DNA from 3 places in the Aurantimonas sp. DM33-3 genome. Region 1 is predicted to be linked to each of the others. Evidence: riboswitches for the same ligand, from Rfam matches in the RefSeq annotation. Region 1 holds a riboswitch; each other region holds the start of a gene.
What was found. Region 1 has a riboswitch for thiamine pyrophosphate ahead of thiO (glycine oxidase ThiO). Riboswitches for the same ligand answer to the same signal wherever they lie in the genome.
Positions count from the first base shown of each region.

Region 2: it holds a riboswitch for thiamine pyrophosphate, as region 1 does, so the genes downstream of both, thiB (thiamine ABC transporter substrate binding subunit) here and thiO (glycine oxidase ThiO) in region 1, are expected to answer to the same signal.
Region 3: it holds a riboswitch for thiamine pyrophosphate, as region 1 does, so the genes downstream of both, thiC (phosphomethylpyrimidine synthase ThiC) here and thiO (glycine oxidase ThiO) in region 1, are expected to answer to the same signal.

Region 1 covers NZ_JACSGS010000002.1:140,376-144,802, reverse strand. Annotated here, with positions in the region: gene H9Q09_RS03470 (hypothetical protein) at 1-128, opposite strand, end outside; gene H9Q09_RS03465 (LysR substrate-binding domain-containing protein) at 235-1,128, shown strand; gene H9Q09_RS03460 (DUF2937 family protein) at 1,234-1,746, shown strand; TPP riboswitch at 1,807-1,932, shown strand; gene thiO (glycine oxidase ThiO) at 1,920-3,059, shown strand; gene thiS (sulfur carrier protein ThiS) at 3,056-3,253, shown strand; gene H9Q09_RS03445 (thiazole synthase) at 3,298-4,095, shown strand; gene H9Q09_RS03440 (thiamine phosphate synthase) at 4,155-4,427, shown strand, end outside.
Region 2 covers NZ_JACSGS010000007.1:196,108-200,534, forward strand. Annotated here, with positions in the region: gene H9Q09_RS12090 (hypothetical protein) at 1-863, shown strand, start outside; tRNA gene H9Q09_RS12095 (tRNA-Arg) at 1,096-1,172, opposite strand; gene H9Q09_RS12100 (thiamine diphosphokinase) at 1,249-1,890, opposite strand; TPP riboswitch at 2,097-2,193, shown strand; gene thiB (thiamine ABC transporter substrate binding subunit) at 2,244-3,278, shown strand; gene thiP (thiamine/thiamine pyrophosphate ABC transporter permease) at 3,309-4,427, shown strand, end outside.
Region 3 covers NZ_JACSGS010000010.1:128,463-132,889, forward strand. Annotated here, with positions in the region: gene H9Q09_RS14785 (alkaline phosphatase D family protein) at 1-1,052, shown strand, start outside; gene H9Q09_RS14790 (septal ring lytic transglycosylase RlpA family protein) at 1,325-1,663, shown strand; TPP riboswitch at 1,977-2,104, shown strand; gene thiC (phosphomethylpyrimidine synthase ThiC) at 2,226-4,034, shown strand; gene H9Q09_RS14800 (hypothetical protein) at 4,144-4,320, shown strand; gene H9Q09_RS14805 (polysaccharide deacetylase family protein) at 4,396-4,427, shown strand, end outside.

The DNA.
Region 1 (4,427 bases):
GCGTCGCGGCAAAGCCGCTGCCGGCGCTTCCCCACCGTCCAGGAATGCAGCCATCCCACGAGGCCGGGCTGACTGTGGTGTACTTCGTCGAGCCGGATGGACTGGGGCAGGGTCGAATGATGCAGCATGAGAACCTCCAATTGACGGTGGGCAAAATGTGAGGGTTTCTCATTGATGAGGCAAACGAGAAGGAGTAAGCCTAGCGGCAAGTTCTGCTAATAGGAGGCTCCGCCCGTGCTGACCCCCAATCTGCCCAATCTCGACATGGACCTCGCCCGCACGATGGTGGCGATCGCCGACACCGGCAATTTCTCGCGGGCCGCGGAGCGGGTGCATCGCAGCGCCTCGGCGATCAGCCTGCAGGTGAAGAAGCTGGAGGACATGGTCGGCCGCGACCTGTTCCGCCGCGATGCCCGCAGCGTGGCGCTGACCGCCGATGGCGAGATATTCCTCGGCTATGCCCGCCGCCTTCTGAAGCTGAACGACGAGGCCTTCTCGCGCTTCCTGTCGCCCTGCTGCGAGGGCAGCGTGCGGCTGGGCGTGCCCAATGACAACGGCGTCGTCGCCATGCCGGAAATCCTCCGGCGCTTCGCCCGGACCCATCCCAAGGTCGAGGTGGAGGTGCGGCTGGACCGCACCGAGGAATTGCGGCGGCGCTGCTGGTCCGGGGAGCTCGATCTCGCCGTCTACAGTCACGACGAACGCCTCGACGGGCCGGACTACATCCATTCCGAGCCGCTGGTCTGGGTGGGCGCGCGCGGCGGCCTCGCCGTCGCCGAAACGCCGCTGCCGCTCGCCCTTGCCGATGCCGGCTGCGCCTGGCGCGGCATGGCGCTGGCGGCGCTGGACGCCCGCGATATCGACTACCGCGTCGCCTATACCAGCGAGTTCTGCACCGGCCAGCTTGCGGCCGTCGCCGCCGATCTCGCCATCGCGCCGCTGCCGATCAGCGTCGTGTCGGACGACATCGTGCAGCTGGGCGCCGAGCGCGGCCTGCCGCCGCTGGGCAATTACCGCATGACCCTGGCCCGCCGCGGCGGCGCCGGCCCGGTCGCCGATGCTCTGGCCGCCCATGTGACCGCCAGCTTCTGCGCCATTGCCGAACGCGGCACCCGCCTGTTCGCCTGACGGGCGCGGGGACTGGTATGATCAGGCAGCAGGCGTATCGTGGCCGGGGGCGCGGTCGTTCGGTGCGACCGGTGCGCTGGGGGAGCCTTGAGGGAGGATGAGGGAATGCCGGGGCTGATCATCCGCGTCGTGGCGGCGCTGTTTCTCGGGCTCGTCTCCAGCCAGTCGCTGGAATTCACCCAGCAATATCTCCAGCGCCTCGGCGGCGCCGTCGACGAATTGCGCAAGGTCGTGGAGCGCTTCGACGCCAGCGCGGCGGCCTCCGACCTGTCGCGCAGCGAGGCGGTGGCGCGGTTGCGCGAGAATCGCGACGCCTTCGTCGCGCGCCAAGGCGCGGACGCCGAACAGACCATCGCCCGCTATGACGCGGTGGAGCGGCGTTATCGCAGCGTCGCTGAATCGGCGCCCCTGTTCCGGCCCTTCGTCGCAGCGGGCGACCCGGACTGGGAGATCGCCGAGCGCGCCGCCGCCGACTATCGCCCGGCCCTGCCGATCACCGTCGAGGGGCTGCTCCTGGCGGTCGCGGGTTTTGCCCTCGGCTGGGCGATCGGGGCCGGCGGCCATGGCGCCGCGCGCATGCGCCGGCGTCGCCGCAAGCGTCGGCTGGCGTCGAGCTGAGCCGACGACCGCGATCTTGGCGCGGCGGCGTTGACAGCGCCGCCCGGGAAGCACAGATTCCGTCCATCCAAGGGGAGTTCCGGCAGGGAACTGAGAGGCCATCGGCCGCCGAAAGGCGTGAGCGCGTGGCGACCCTTCGAACCTGATCCGGTTGAGACCGGCGGAGGGATGGAATGCGGTGGCCCCTGGCCTGCGGTTCGCCGCAGGCGAGCGCCGCGCCGCCGATCTTTCCCCTGCCATCAGCCGGATCTCCGAGACGCGTCGAGGAGGATCGAGACAATGGCCGACCGGGTCGCCTGTTTGCACGACGCCTGCCGCACAAGCGGGGCCTGACCATGCGGGTTGCCGTCATCGGGGCCGGCGTTGCCGGGCTCGTCACTGCGCTGGAACTCGCCGAGCGGGGCGCCGATGTCGCGCTGTACGAGGCGGCGCCAGAACTGGGCGTTGCCGCGGCGTCGTGGCTGGCCGGCGGCATGCTGGCGCCGCGCTGCGAGGCCGAGAGCGCCGACCCGGCCATCGTGGCGCCGGGCCTGGCGGGGATCGACTGGTGGTCGCGGCATGTGCCGGACGTCGCGTGCCACGGCACGCTGGTGCTGGCGCCCTGGCGCGACCGCGCGGACCTTGCCCGCTTTGCCCGCCGCACGCAGGGTCACGAGCGGCTCGACGCCGACCGGGTCGCGGCGTTGGAGCCCGATCTCGCCGGTCGCTTCGCCGAGGGCCTGTTCTTTGCCGAGGAAGCCCATCTCGATCCGCGCCGCACGCTGGAGGCGCTGGCGGAACGGCTGCGCGAACGCGGCGTGGCGCTGCATTTCGGCCGACGCGTCGCGCCCGCCGATCTCGACCATGATCGCATCATCGATGCGCGCGGCATCGCGGCGCGACCGGAACTGCCGCGGCTGCGGGCTGTGCGCGGCGAGATGGTGCTGCTGCGCACCAACGAGGTCTCGCTGTCGCGGCCGGTGCGGCTGCTGCATCCGCGCTCGCCGATCTATGTCGTGCCGCGCGCGGACGGGCTGTTCATGGTGGGCGCGACCATGCTGGAAAGCGACGACGATCGCGGCATCAACCTGCGCGGCACCGTCGAGCTGCTCAACGCCGCCTATGCGCTGCATCCGGCATTCGCCGAGGCCGAGCTGGTGGAGACCGGCGCCGGCCTGCGGCCCTCCTATGCCGACAATCTGCCAAAGGTGACGCGGAACGGCCGGGTGGTCAGCCTGAACGGGCTGTACCGCCACGGCTTCCTGCTGTCGCCGGCCATGGCGGCGGAGGCCGCCGCCGAAATCTTCGCAGAGACGCTGAAGGACGCATCATGAGAATTTCCGTCAATGGCGAGGAGCGCCTGGTCGAGGCCGCCACCCTCGACCAGGCGCTCGTCGAACTGGGTTACGAGGGCGCCGTGGTCGCCACGGCGCTGAACCGCGACTTCGTGCCGAAGACCGAACGCGGGACGGTGCGGCTCGCCGAGGGCGACGCCATCGAGATCATCGCCCCGATGAAGGGAGGCTGAGCATGGACACGATCGACACCGACACGGCGAGCGCCGTGACCGGCATGGACGTCTATGGCCGTCGCATTGCCTCGCGGCTGATGCTCGGCACCTCGCTCTATCCTTCGCCGCAGATGATGACCGATGCGATCAAGGCGTCCGGGGCCGGCATCGTCACCGTCTCGCTGCGGCGCGAATGCGGCGAGGCGCGGGCCGGCCAGGCCTTCTGGGAGCTGATCCAAGGCCTTGGCCTCGACATCCTGCCCAACACGGCGGGCTGCCATTCGGTCCGCGAGGCGGTGACGACGGCGCAGATGGCCCGCGAGATCTTCGGCACCGACTGGATCAAGCTGGAGGTGGTGCGCGACGCCGAGACCCTGCAGCCCGACGTGTTCGGGCTGGTGGAGGCGGCGCGCATCCTGACCGGCAAGGGCTTCAAGGTGCTGCCCTATACGGTGGAGGATCTGTCGGTGGCCGACCGGCTGGTCGAGGCCGGCTGCCGGGTGCTGATGCCCTGGGGCGCGCCGATCGGCTCGGGGCTCGGGCTGAACAACCGCTACGGCCTGCGCCAGCTCAGGGCGCATTTTCCCGAGGTGACGCTGGTGGTCGATGCCGGGCTTGGCCTGCCGTCGCAGGCGGCCGCCGCCATGGAGCTCGGCTATGACGGCGTGCTCCTCAATACGGCGGTCGCCAAGGCCGGCGACCCGGTGGCGATGGCCAAGGGCTTTGCCCTGGCGGTCGAGGCCGGCCGGCTGGCCTTCGAGGCGGATCCCATGGCGCCGCGCGACATGGCGGCGCCCTCGACCCCGATGCTGGGGCAGGCGATGCTCGGCGATGTCGGCGGACCGGGAGGCTCGCGATGAGCCGGGCGGAGGGACATCGGAGTGGGGAGCGCGGTGCCGAGGAGCGGACGGGGACGGGGCTGCGGCTCGATCCGTTCTACCTGATCGTCGACGATGCCGAGATGGCCGAGCGGCTGGTGCCTGTGGGGGTGAAGCTGCTGCAATTGCGCGCCAAGGACATGGACGCGGCAAGGCTGCGCCGGGAGATCCGCCGCACGCGGGATGTCTGCGCCGCCCATGGCTGCCTGCTGGTGATCAACGATTTCTGGCGGCTGGCGATCGAGGAGGGCTGCGATGTCGTCCATCTGGGGCAGGAGGACCTCGCCGAGGCGGACCGGGTCGCGATCAAAGCT
Region 2 (4,427 bases), on a different contig from region 1:
ACGCTCTGCCGATGCCGCTGGTGGACGAGCCAATCCGCCGACGCTGCGATGAGATGTTCGATCGTATCGTGGCTCTTCGTAATGAAGCGCACCAACTCATCCTGAACGCCGAAGATAGGTATGCGAGCGCTGTCGGTCCGCTGCCAGACGTGCAGTCGGGCCCCGGCTTTTCCGTATCGAGCAGGTCCATCACAGGGCAACGCCGGCGACTGGATGCTACTTATAGCGCCCCCACGGTAGAAGCTCTGCGGAGGCATCTTGCCGCCGCAGGACAAGGAACGACCAGCTTGCGGGGGGCTGGCTATCAGGCGTGGCTGCCGAGTCGCTTCCAGAGAGTGCCGGCCAAGGAAGGCGTTGAATTGGTCTCCAGTTCGGTGCTTTTCGAGATCAACTCTGATCCCGGCGGCCTGATCGCCGACAGGGGTTTTGGGGATCCCTATGGCGGACGGGTCCAGCCGGGGTGGCTTCTCATCGCCCGCTCCGGCCAGAACTACGGTCTGGTGGGCCAGATGGCACTCGCGACTGAAGCACACCGGAACAAGGTCATTTCCGACCACGTCATTCGCCTGGCTCCGGGGGAAGATCCGACACTACGCGTGGGCTACGTGATGGTCGCTTTGACCCACCCAACTCTCGGGCGCCCGCTAATGAAGGCCCTTCCTACCGGCTCGAGCATTCCCAGTATCGACTATGAAGACGTGCTCGACTTGGACATTGTCAGGTTGCAAGAAGAGACGGAGGGCATGCTCGCCGACATGGTGGAACGCGCCTGCGGACTGCGGGCGGAGGCGGACGCGATCGAGAATGCGCTGGGAGAGCTGGCCGACGCCGTAATCGTCGGCGAAGTGGCTGCCGAAGGCTGAGGCTCCCGTTTCGACCCGGCCAGACCCCTCTTTCGCACAACCTTTCGACACAGGTGCGCGGAAACCCTGTGTCGAAACCTGCAATCCGTGGGTCAAAACATCCGCCGCCGGCCTATCCCGGCAGCCCCGAACCAGCATCATCACCGCGACACGAAAAACCCTTGGCCGTCCCCATCCCGTCCCCGGCAGTGCCGACGACTTCCAATGTGTCAGGATAAGTTGTTGAGAAGGTTGGTGATCCCGACTGGATTCGAACCAGTGACCCTCAGATTAGGAATCTGATGCTCTATCCTGCTGAGCTACGGGACCGACCGCGCGCAACCTAGTCGAAGGCGCAGGGTTCGCCAAGTCTGCTTGCGTCGCTCTCGTGCGGCGATGTTGCGGATCAGCGGACCTTGGGATCGGCCTGGGCGACGAGGAGCGCCGTACCCTGGCGGACCGTCACGGCGATCGGCCCCAGCGCTTCGTTCGACTGTGTGAGGATCGAGTGGAATGGCAGGTCGACAGCGTCGAGCGGCCATTTCGCGCCGGAGATCGTCAAGCCGAAAAGATCCGAGAATTTCAGGATCGAGAACTGCGTGCCGGGCGCAAGATCGAAGGCGCGACGGTCCGGTCCCAGCGGCCAGGCGCGTTCGATGCCGTCGAACAACTCCACGTCGATGCCGCGGGCGGCATAGCGCAGGGCGAGGATCAGATGTGCGAAGGCGTGGTCGCTGCGCGGGCCACCGAGCGCGCCGATCAGCAACAGGCCGGTCGCGCCCCGCGTCAGCGCCGCCTCGATGGCGATCTCGCCGTCGGTCATCGCCTTGTCGCGAGGGTAGGGTTCGCGGGGCAGGCTGGTCAGTTCGATCGCCGGCCGCGGCGGGCTGGAATCGAAATCGCCGACCCAGAGTTCCGGCGTCACCTGCAGCTCAGCGGCATGGCGCAGGCCGTCATCCGCGGCGATGACCCGCGTGCCCTTCACCGCATTGATCAGCGCAGGGGTAGGGGCGATATGGCCGGCAAGGAGAATGGAAAAGCGCGACATCGCGGCTCGCCTACAGCATCGGGCCGCAAACGCCAATCGGCTGCTTCGACATCACAACCGGATCGCCTGCGTGGGCATGGCCTATTCGCCACGCCGGCGCGCAGCCTGGCAGTCCGAGGTGAGGGCTTGATATCAGGGAGAGCTGCCCCTTGGCGCCAGAGGCGCGGCTGCCCTTGCCGGCAAGCGACGTGACCTCTAAGTCTTTCCGTGCTCACACGGGGTGCCTTCGGGCTGAGAGGCGCATGCCGACCCGTCGAACCTGATCCGGCTCATACCGGCGGAGGGATGCGGGCGTCGGCGGGTGTCTCGCGGATGCTTTCGTTTCGAAGGCCGCCGTCTCGAAAGGCACCACCATGGCCCGACCTGTCTCCTCCTCGCCTCTGTCCATTCGCCATCTCGGCGTTTGCGCGGCCGCCCTTTTGGCCGGTGCGAGCAGCGCGGTCGCCCAGGCCGACAAGCCGGTGCTCACCGTCTATACCTATGAGAGTTTCACGCCCGAATGGGGGCCGGGCCCGAAGATCGAGGCGGGCTTTGAAGAGGTGTGCGCCTGCGACCTGCAGTTCGTCGGTCTCGAGGACGGCGTCGCGATCCTCAATCGTCTCAAGCTCGAAGGCCCCTCGACCGAAGCCGACGTCGTCCTCGGCCTGACGACGGATCTCATCCCCGAAGCCAAGGCGACCGGCATGTTCGCGCCGAGCGGGGCGGACCTCTCGGGGCTCAACGTGCCGACCGGCTTCTCGGACGACATCTTCGTCCCCTACGACTATTCCTATCTCGCCTTCGTCTACGACAGCGAGGCGATTGCCGAACCACCGGCGAGCCTCGACGATCTGGTCAATGGCGATCCCGAGGTGAAGATCGCCATCGAGGACGCGCGGACCTCGACGCCCGGCCTCGGCATGATGCTTTGGATGAAGAAGATCTATGGCGACGAGGCCGCTGCCAAATGGGAGCAGCTGTCGAAGCGCATCCTGACCGTGACGCCGGGCTGGAGCGAGGCCTATGGCCTGTTCACCAGCGGCGAGGTGCCGATGGTTCTCAGCTACACGACATCGCCCGCCTACCACATGATCGAGGAAGACACCGACCGCTATCAGGCCGCGGCCTTCGCGGAGGGCCACTACCTGCAGATCGAGGTGGCGGCGATGCTGAAGACGACCGAGACAGCCGAACTGGCGACGCGCTTCCTCGACTACATGCTGACCGCCGAGGTGCAGTCGCTGATCCCCACCACCAACTGGACGTTGCCGGTCGCGGACGGCATCGATCTGCCCGAGGCGTTCGGTCGCCTGGTGCAGGTGGAGACGCCGCTGATGATCGATCCGGAAACGGTGGCGGCGAACCGCAAGGCGTGGACGCAGGAATGGCTCGAAGCGATCGGCCGCTGACGATCGAGTGCGCGTCCCGGTGAGGCATTCATGACCGGTGCTGCGGATCGTGCCTGGCGGATCGGCCTCGGCCTCGGCGCTGCAAGCATCCTCGTCGGCTTCCTGGCCGGCGCCTTCGTCGTGCTTCTCTTTGCGACGGGTGCCGCGCCCGATTTCCGGGCGGTCGCCGGTGATCGCTATCTCCTCGGCGTCGTCCTGTTCACCCTCGAGCAGGCGGTGCTGTCGACCCTTCTTTCGGTGGTGGGGGCCATCCCGCTGGCGCTGGCACTGCATCGTGCCCGCTTTCCCGGTCGCCGTGCGGTGCTGCGCCTGTTCCTCCTGCCGCAGGTGCTGCCCGTGCTGGTCGGCGCGCTGGCGATCCTCACCATCTGGGGTCGCAACGGCCTCGTCTCGGACGCTCTTGCGGCGATCGGACTGGCGCGGCTCGACATCTATGGTCTCTCCGGCATCCTGATCGCCCATGTCTTCTTCAACCTGCCGCTGGCCGCCCGGCTGATGCTGGCCGGGCTCGACCGCGTGCCGGCCGAAAGCTGGAAGCTCGCCGGGCAATTGTCGCTGAGCCCGCTGGCCACGTTCCGGCTTGTCGAATGGCCGGCCCTGCGCGGTGCACTGCCGGCGGCCGCGAGCCTGATCTTCATGCTCTGCGTCACCAGCTTCACTCTCGTGCTGGTGCTGGGGGGCGGGCCCGGCGCCACGACGCTGGAAGTCGCGATCTACCAGTCGCTGCGCTACGATTTCGATCCCGGCCGTGCGATCACGCTGTCGCTCGTCCAGATCGGCCTGACGGCGATCGTCCTGTGGCTTGCGACCCGGCTTGGCGGCGATGTCGCCGCCGGTTTCGGCCTGGGCGGCCGCGCGCTGCGCTATGATCGCCGCAGTCCTGCTCGGGCCGCGGTGGACGCGCTCGTGCTGCTCCTCGGCATCGGCTTCGTCCTGGCGCCCTTCGTTGCGGTAGTGGTGCGCGGCCTGGAAGCGGATCTGGCGCGATTGCTGGCTGATCCGGCGGTCCATCGTGCGGCGATCACCAGCATCGTCATTGCGACGACTGCCGCGCTTCTTGCGATGACCGTCTCCCTGGCCATCGTCCTCGCCACCGAGGCGCTGCGCAACGCGCTGGCGGACCGGCTGACCCGACGCAGGCAGGCGCTT
Region 3 (4,427 bases), on a different contig from region 1:
TCTCCCTGATGCTGCAGGGCGGCGACCAGCTCTATGCCGACGACGTCCTCGCCTGTCATCCGGATGTGCAGCGTTGGACCACGCTGAAGCCCGACGAGCGCGGGACCGTGCCGCTGACCGAGGAGTCCCGCGAGGCGATCCGCCGGTTCTATTTCGAGCGCTATCTGATCAGCTTCGCCCGGCCCGCCATGGGCGCGATGTCGGCCCATGTGCCGTCCGTGTCGATGTGGGACGACCACGACATCATCGACGGCTGGGGCAGCCATCCGGCAGCGCTTCTGGACAGTCCCGTAGGACGCGGCCTGTTCGAGGCGGCGCGCGAGATGTTCCTGATCTTCCAGCTGGCGGCGGACGAGGCCGATCTGCCGGCGATCGCGCTGGACCGGCAGGCGCGCAGCCTTGGCGTTGCGGTGCGCTATCCGGGCCTGACGATCCTCGCGCCAGACCTGCGCAGCGAACGCCGTCCCGACAGGGTGATGGGGCCGGTCGGATGGAAGAGCTTCGAAACGGCGCTGGAGGCGACACCGGAGCCGGACCGGATCGTGCTGATGTCCAGCGTGCCGGTGCTCGGGCCGCGGCTGAGCTGGGCCGAGCTCGTCGCCGGCATCGTGCCGCGGGTCGCCAAGCTGTCCGACGATCTGCGCGACCAGTGGCAGAGCCGGGCGCATCGGCGCGAATGGATCCGCTGCCTGCAATGCCTGGCCGATCGCGCCGAGCGGGCCGTCGGCGGGCTCGTGGTCGTCTCCGGCGAAATCCATCTGGCGACGCGCGGCGAGATGCGGCTTCTGAACGGGAGTGTGATGCACCAACTCGTCGCGTCCGGCATTTCCCACCCCGCGCCCGGGCCGGCCTATCCGTTTGCGCTCGGCCTTCTCGCCCGTGTCGGCGAGAGCCCGCTGCGCGGCCGGAAGATCCGCCTGCGGCCGCTGCCGTCGCGCCGCGCGACCTATACGAGCGAGCGCAACTACCTCGTCCTGTCGCAGGACGGCATGGACTGGCAGGCCGAATGGGAACTCGAAGACAGCGGCCGCACCCCGAAGCTGGCGGTCTGACCGGTTAAGGCGACATCGGCGCGAATGCGACATCGCTGTCGCATTCGAAACAGGGCTCGGACGGAAATTCCTCGTTTGGGCTCAGGACGATACGCCAGGGCCCGAAAAGTTCCGCTGTCGTAGAAAGACCCTATTGCTGCCAGAGTCCGTCCTTTTTCTCGTCACAGGAATTGACGAAGGAGGCGGCGTCGCAAACGTCGCATCTCAAGGACATGCCAAGAATGAAGTTTCTGCCGAAGGCCGCTCTCGCGGCCGCGCTTTTCGCCGGAACGATGGTCGGTTCGTACTCCGTCGCAATCACTCCGGTCGTAGCCGAAACGAAGTCCGCGGCCTCGGGTTCCGCGTCTTATTACGGAAAGCGCTTTCATGGTCGCCGCACGGCGAACGGCGAAAGCTTCAACATGAATTCCATGACGGCGGCTCACAAGACGCTGCCCTTCGGCACCAAGGTGCGCGTCACCAACCGTCGCAACGGCAAGTCCGTCGTCGTGCGCATCAACGACCGCGGCCCGTATCATGGCGGCCGGATCATCGACCTGTCGCGCGCCGCGGCCTCGAAGATCGGCATGATCCATTCGGGCACCGCCAAGGTCAGCCTCGACATCCTCTAGGGTCTCGGCTCTGCCGACCGCATGACGGGGCGCTCGTCGCCCGCATGTGACACATCTTGTCCGACGGCGCCGCTCGCGCCGCGGACCGCCCGCGACACCCATCGCGGGCCTCTGGGCTCGGGCTTTGCCCCTGACCGCCTCCCGGCCGTCCTGGCTCGCGGCGCATCGCCTGCGTTGCCGCCGCGATGTCCCGATCGGCGCTGCCGATCCTGCTTCCCGTCTTCCCGCTCTCTGCCGCTTCGTGTCGTCTCGCCGATCTCTAGCGACGACCGCTGCAACCGCTGTTGACACCCCCACGGGGGCTGCTACCGTCCGCTCGTCCAAGGGGAGTTCCGGCAAGGAACTGAGAGGCCGACGGCCGCCGATCATCGGCGAAGCGCGCGGCGACCCTACGAACCTGATCCAGTTCATACTGGCGTAGGGATGGGAAAGCCGCCGACCTCTCCGGCCCGCAATGCGGGCCATGCCCCCGACGACAGGGGCGATCCGACAGGCCGACGAGAGTTTTCGATCACCGAAAGCAGAACTGGATCTCCGACGCGAGCGCGACTGGAGAACCAAGATGAATGCCGTGACACCCACCGTCACCGCCGGCCCGCTGCCGGCCTCCCGCAAGATCTACCTGGCCGGAACGGCCTTTCCCGACATCCGCGTGCCGATGCGCGCGATCACCGTCCATCCGACCGCGGGCGAGCCCGACGTCATCGTCTACGATCCGTCCGGCCCCTATACGGACAGCCAGGTCGAGACCGACATCGCCAAGGGCCTGCCGCGCATCCGCGAAAACTGGATCGCGGCCCGCGGCGACACCGAGTTCTACGAGGGCCGCGCGGTGCAGCCCGAGGACAACGGCAATCTGCCGGCCGAAAAGCTGACGCCGGAATTTCCGGTTCGCAACGCACCGCGCCGGGCGACGGGCGGGCGTGCCGTGACCCAGTACGAATATGCCCGCGCCGGCATCGTCACCGCCGAGATGGAGTTCGTCGCGATCCGCGAGAATCTCGGCCGCGCCGAGGCGAAGCGGGCGCTGGAGCGCGACGGGGAGCCGTATTCGGCGGCGATCCCGGACTTCATCACCCCGGAATGGGTGCGCGACGAGGTCGCCTCCGGGCGCGCCATCATCCCGGCCAACATCAACCATCCGGAAGTCGAGCCGATGGCGATCGGCCGCAACTTCCTGGTCAAGATCAACGCCAATATCGGCAATTCCGCCGTCACCTCCTCGATGGCCGAGGAAGTGGAGAAGATGGTCTGGGCGATCCGCTGGGGCGCCGACACGGTGATGGACCTGTCCACCGGCCGCAACATCCACAACATCCGCGACTGGATCATCCGCAATGCGCCGGTGCCGATCGGCACGGTGCCGATCTACCAGGCGCTGGAGAAGGTGAACGGCATCGCCGAGGACCTGACCTGGGAGGTTTTCCGCGACACGCTGATCGAGCAGGCCGAGCAGGGCGTCGACTATTTCACCATCCATGCCGGGGTGCGGCTGTCCCATATTCCGCTGACGGTGGATCGCACCACGGGCATCGTGTCGCGCGGCGGCTCGATCATGGCGAAGTGGTGCTTGCACCACCACCGCGAGAGCTTTCTCTACGAGCATTTCGAGGAGATCGCCGATATCTGCCGGGCCTATGACGTGTCCTTCTCCATGGGCGATGGCCTGCGTCCCGGCTCGATCGCCGATGCCAACGACGCGGCGCAGTTCGCCGAGCTCGACACGCTGGGCGAGCTCACACAGATCGCCTGGGCGAAGGGCTGCCAGGTGATGATCGAGGGGCCGGGCCATGTGCCGATGCACAAGGTGAAGGAGAATGTCGACCGCCAGATGCGGGTCTGCGGCGAGGCGCCGTTCTACACGCTCGGACCCTTGGTCACCGACATCGCGCCGGGCTACGACCACATTACCTCGGGCATCGGGGCGGCGATGATCGGCTGGTTCGGCACGGCGATGCTCTGCTACGTCACCCCGAAGGAGCATCTCGGCCTTCCTGACCGCGACGACGTCAAGGTCGGCGTCGTCACCTACAAGATCGCGGCCCATGCGGCCGATCTCGCCAAGGGCCATCCGGCGGCGCAGCTGCGCGACGACGCGCTGAGCCGGGCGCGCTTCGAGTTTCGCTGGGAGGACCAGTTCAACCTTTCCCTCGACCCGGAGACGGCGCGCTCCTTCCACGACCAGACGCTGCCCAAGGAGGCGCACAAGGTGGCGCATTTCTGCTCCATGTGCGGCCCGAAATTCTGCTCCATGAAGATCTCCCACGACATCCGCGCCGAGGCGCAGAAGGAGGGCATGGAGAAGATGGCGCAGAAATATCGCGAGGGCGGCGATCTCTACATGCCCGCCGGCGACGTGCCGGCCGAGTAGGGCTCAGCGAAGCGGAGGCGGCAGCGCGCTGCCGCCTCCCGTGTCCCCCAGGTGGAACGGGGCGGGCCTTCGGGTGGTTAGGCGTTCGACTGCATCAGGAGAACGCACGATGGCCGATCCGAAGGCCCCCAGACACGATCAGAAGCCCGCCGATGGCGGCGTCCTCGACAATGCGCTGCAGCGCACCGACAATTCCTTTGCCGGCAAAGACCCCGACGAGCGGCTGATCGGCACCGATATTCCGGACGACGAACAGGACGCCGAGGAAGACGAAGAAAGAGACTGACCGTCTCCTGCTCCGGCCGATCGGTCGCGCCGCGCAGCAATTGCCCGGACGCCCGATCGCCGCTAAAGCCGCGCCATGCGGAACGCTGACGACCTTCTGAGCGAACT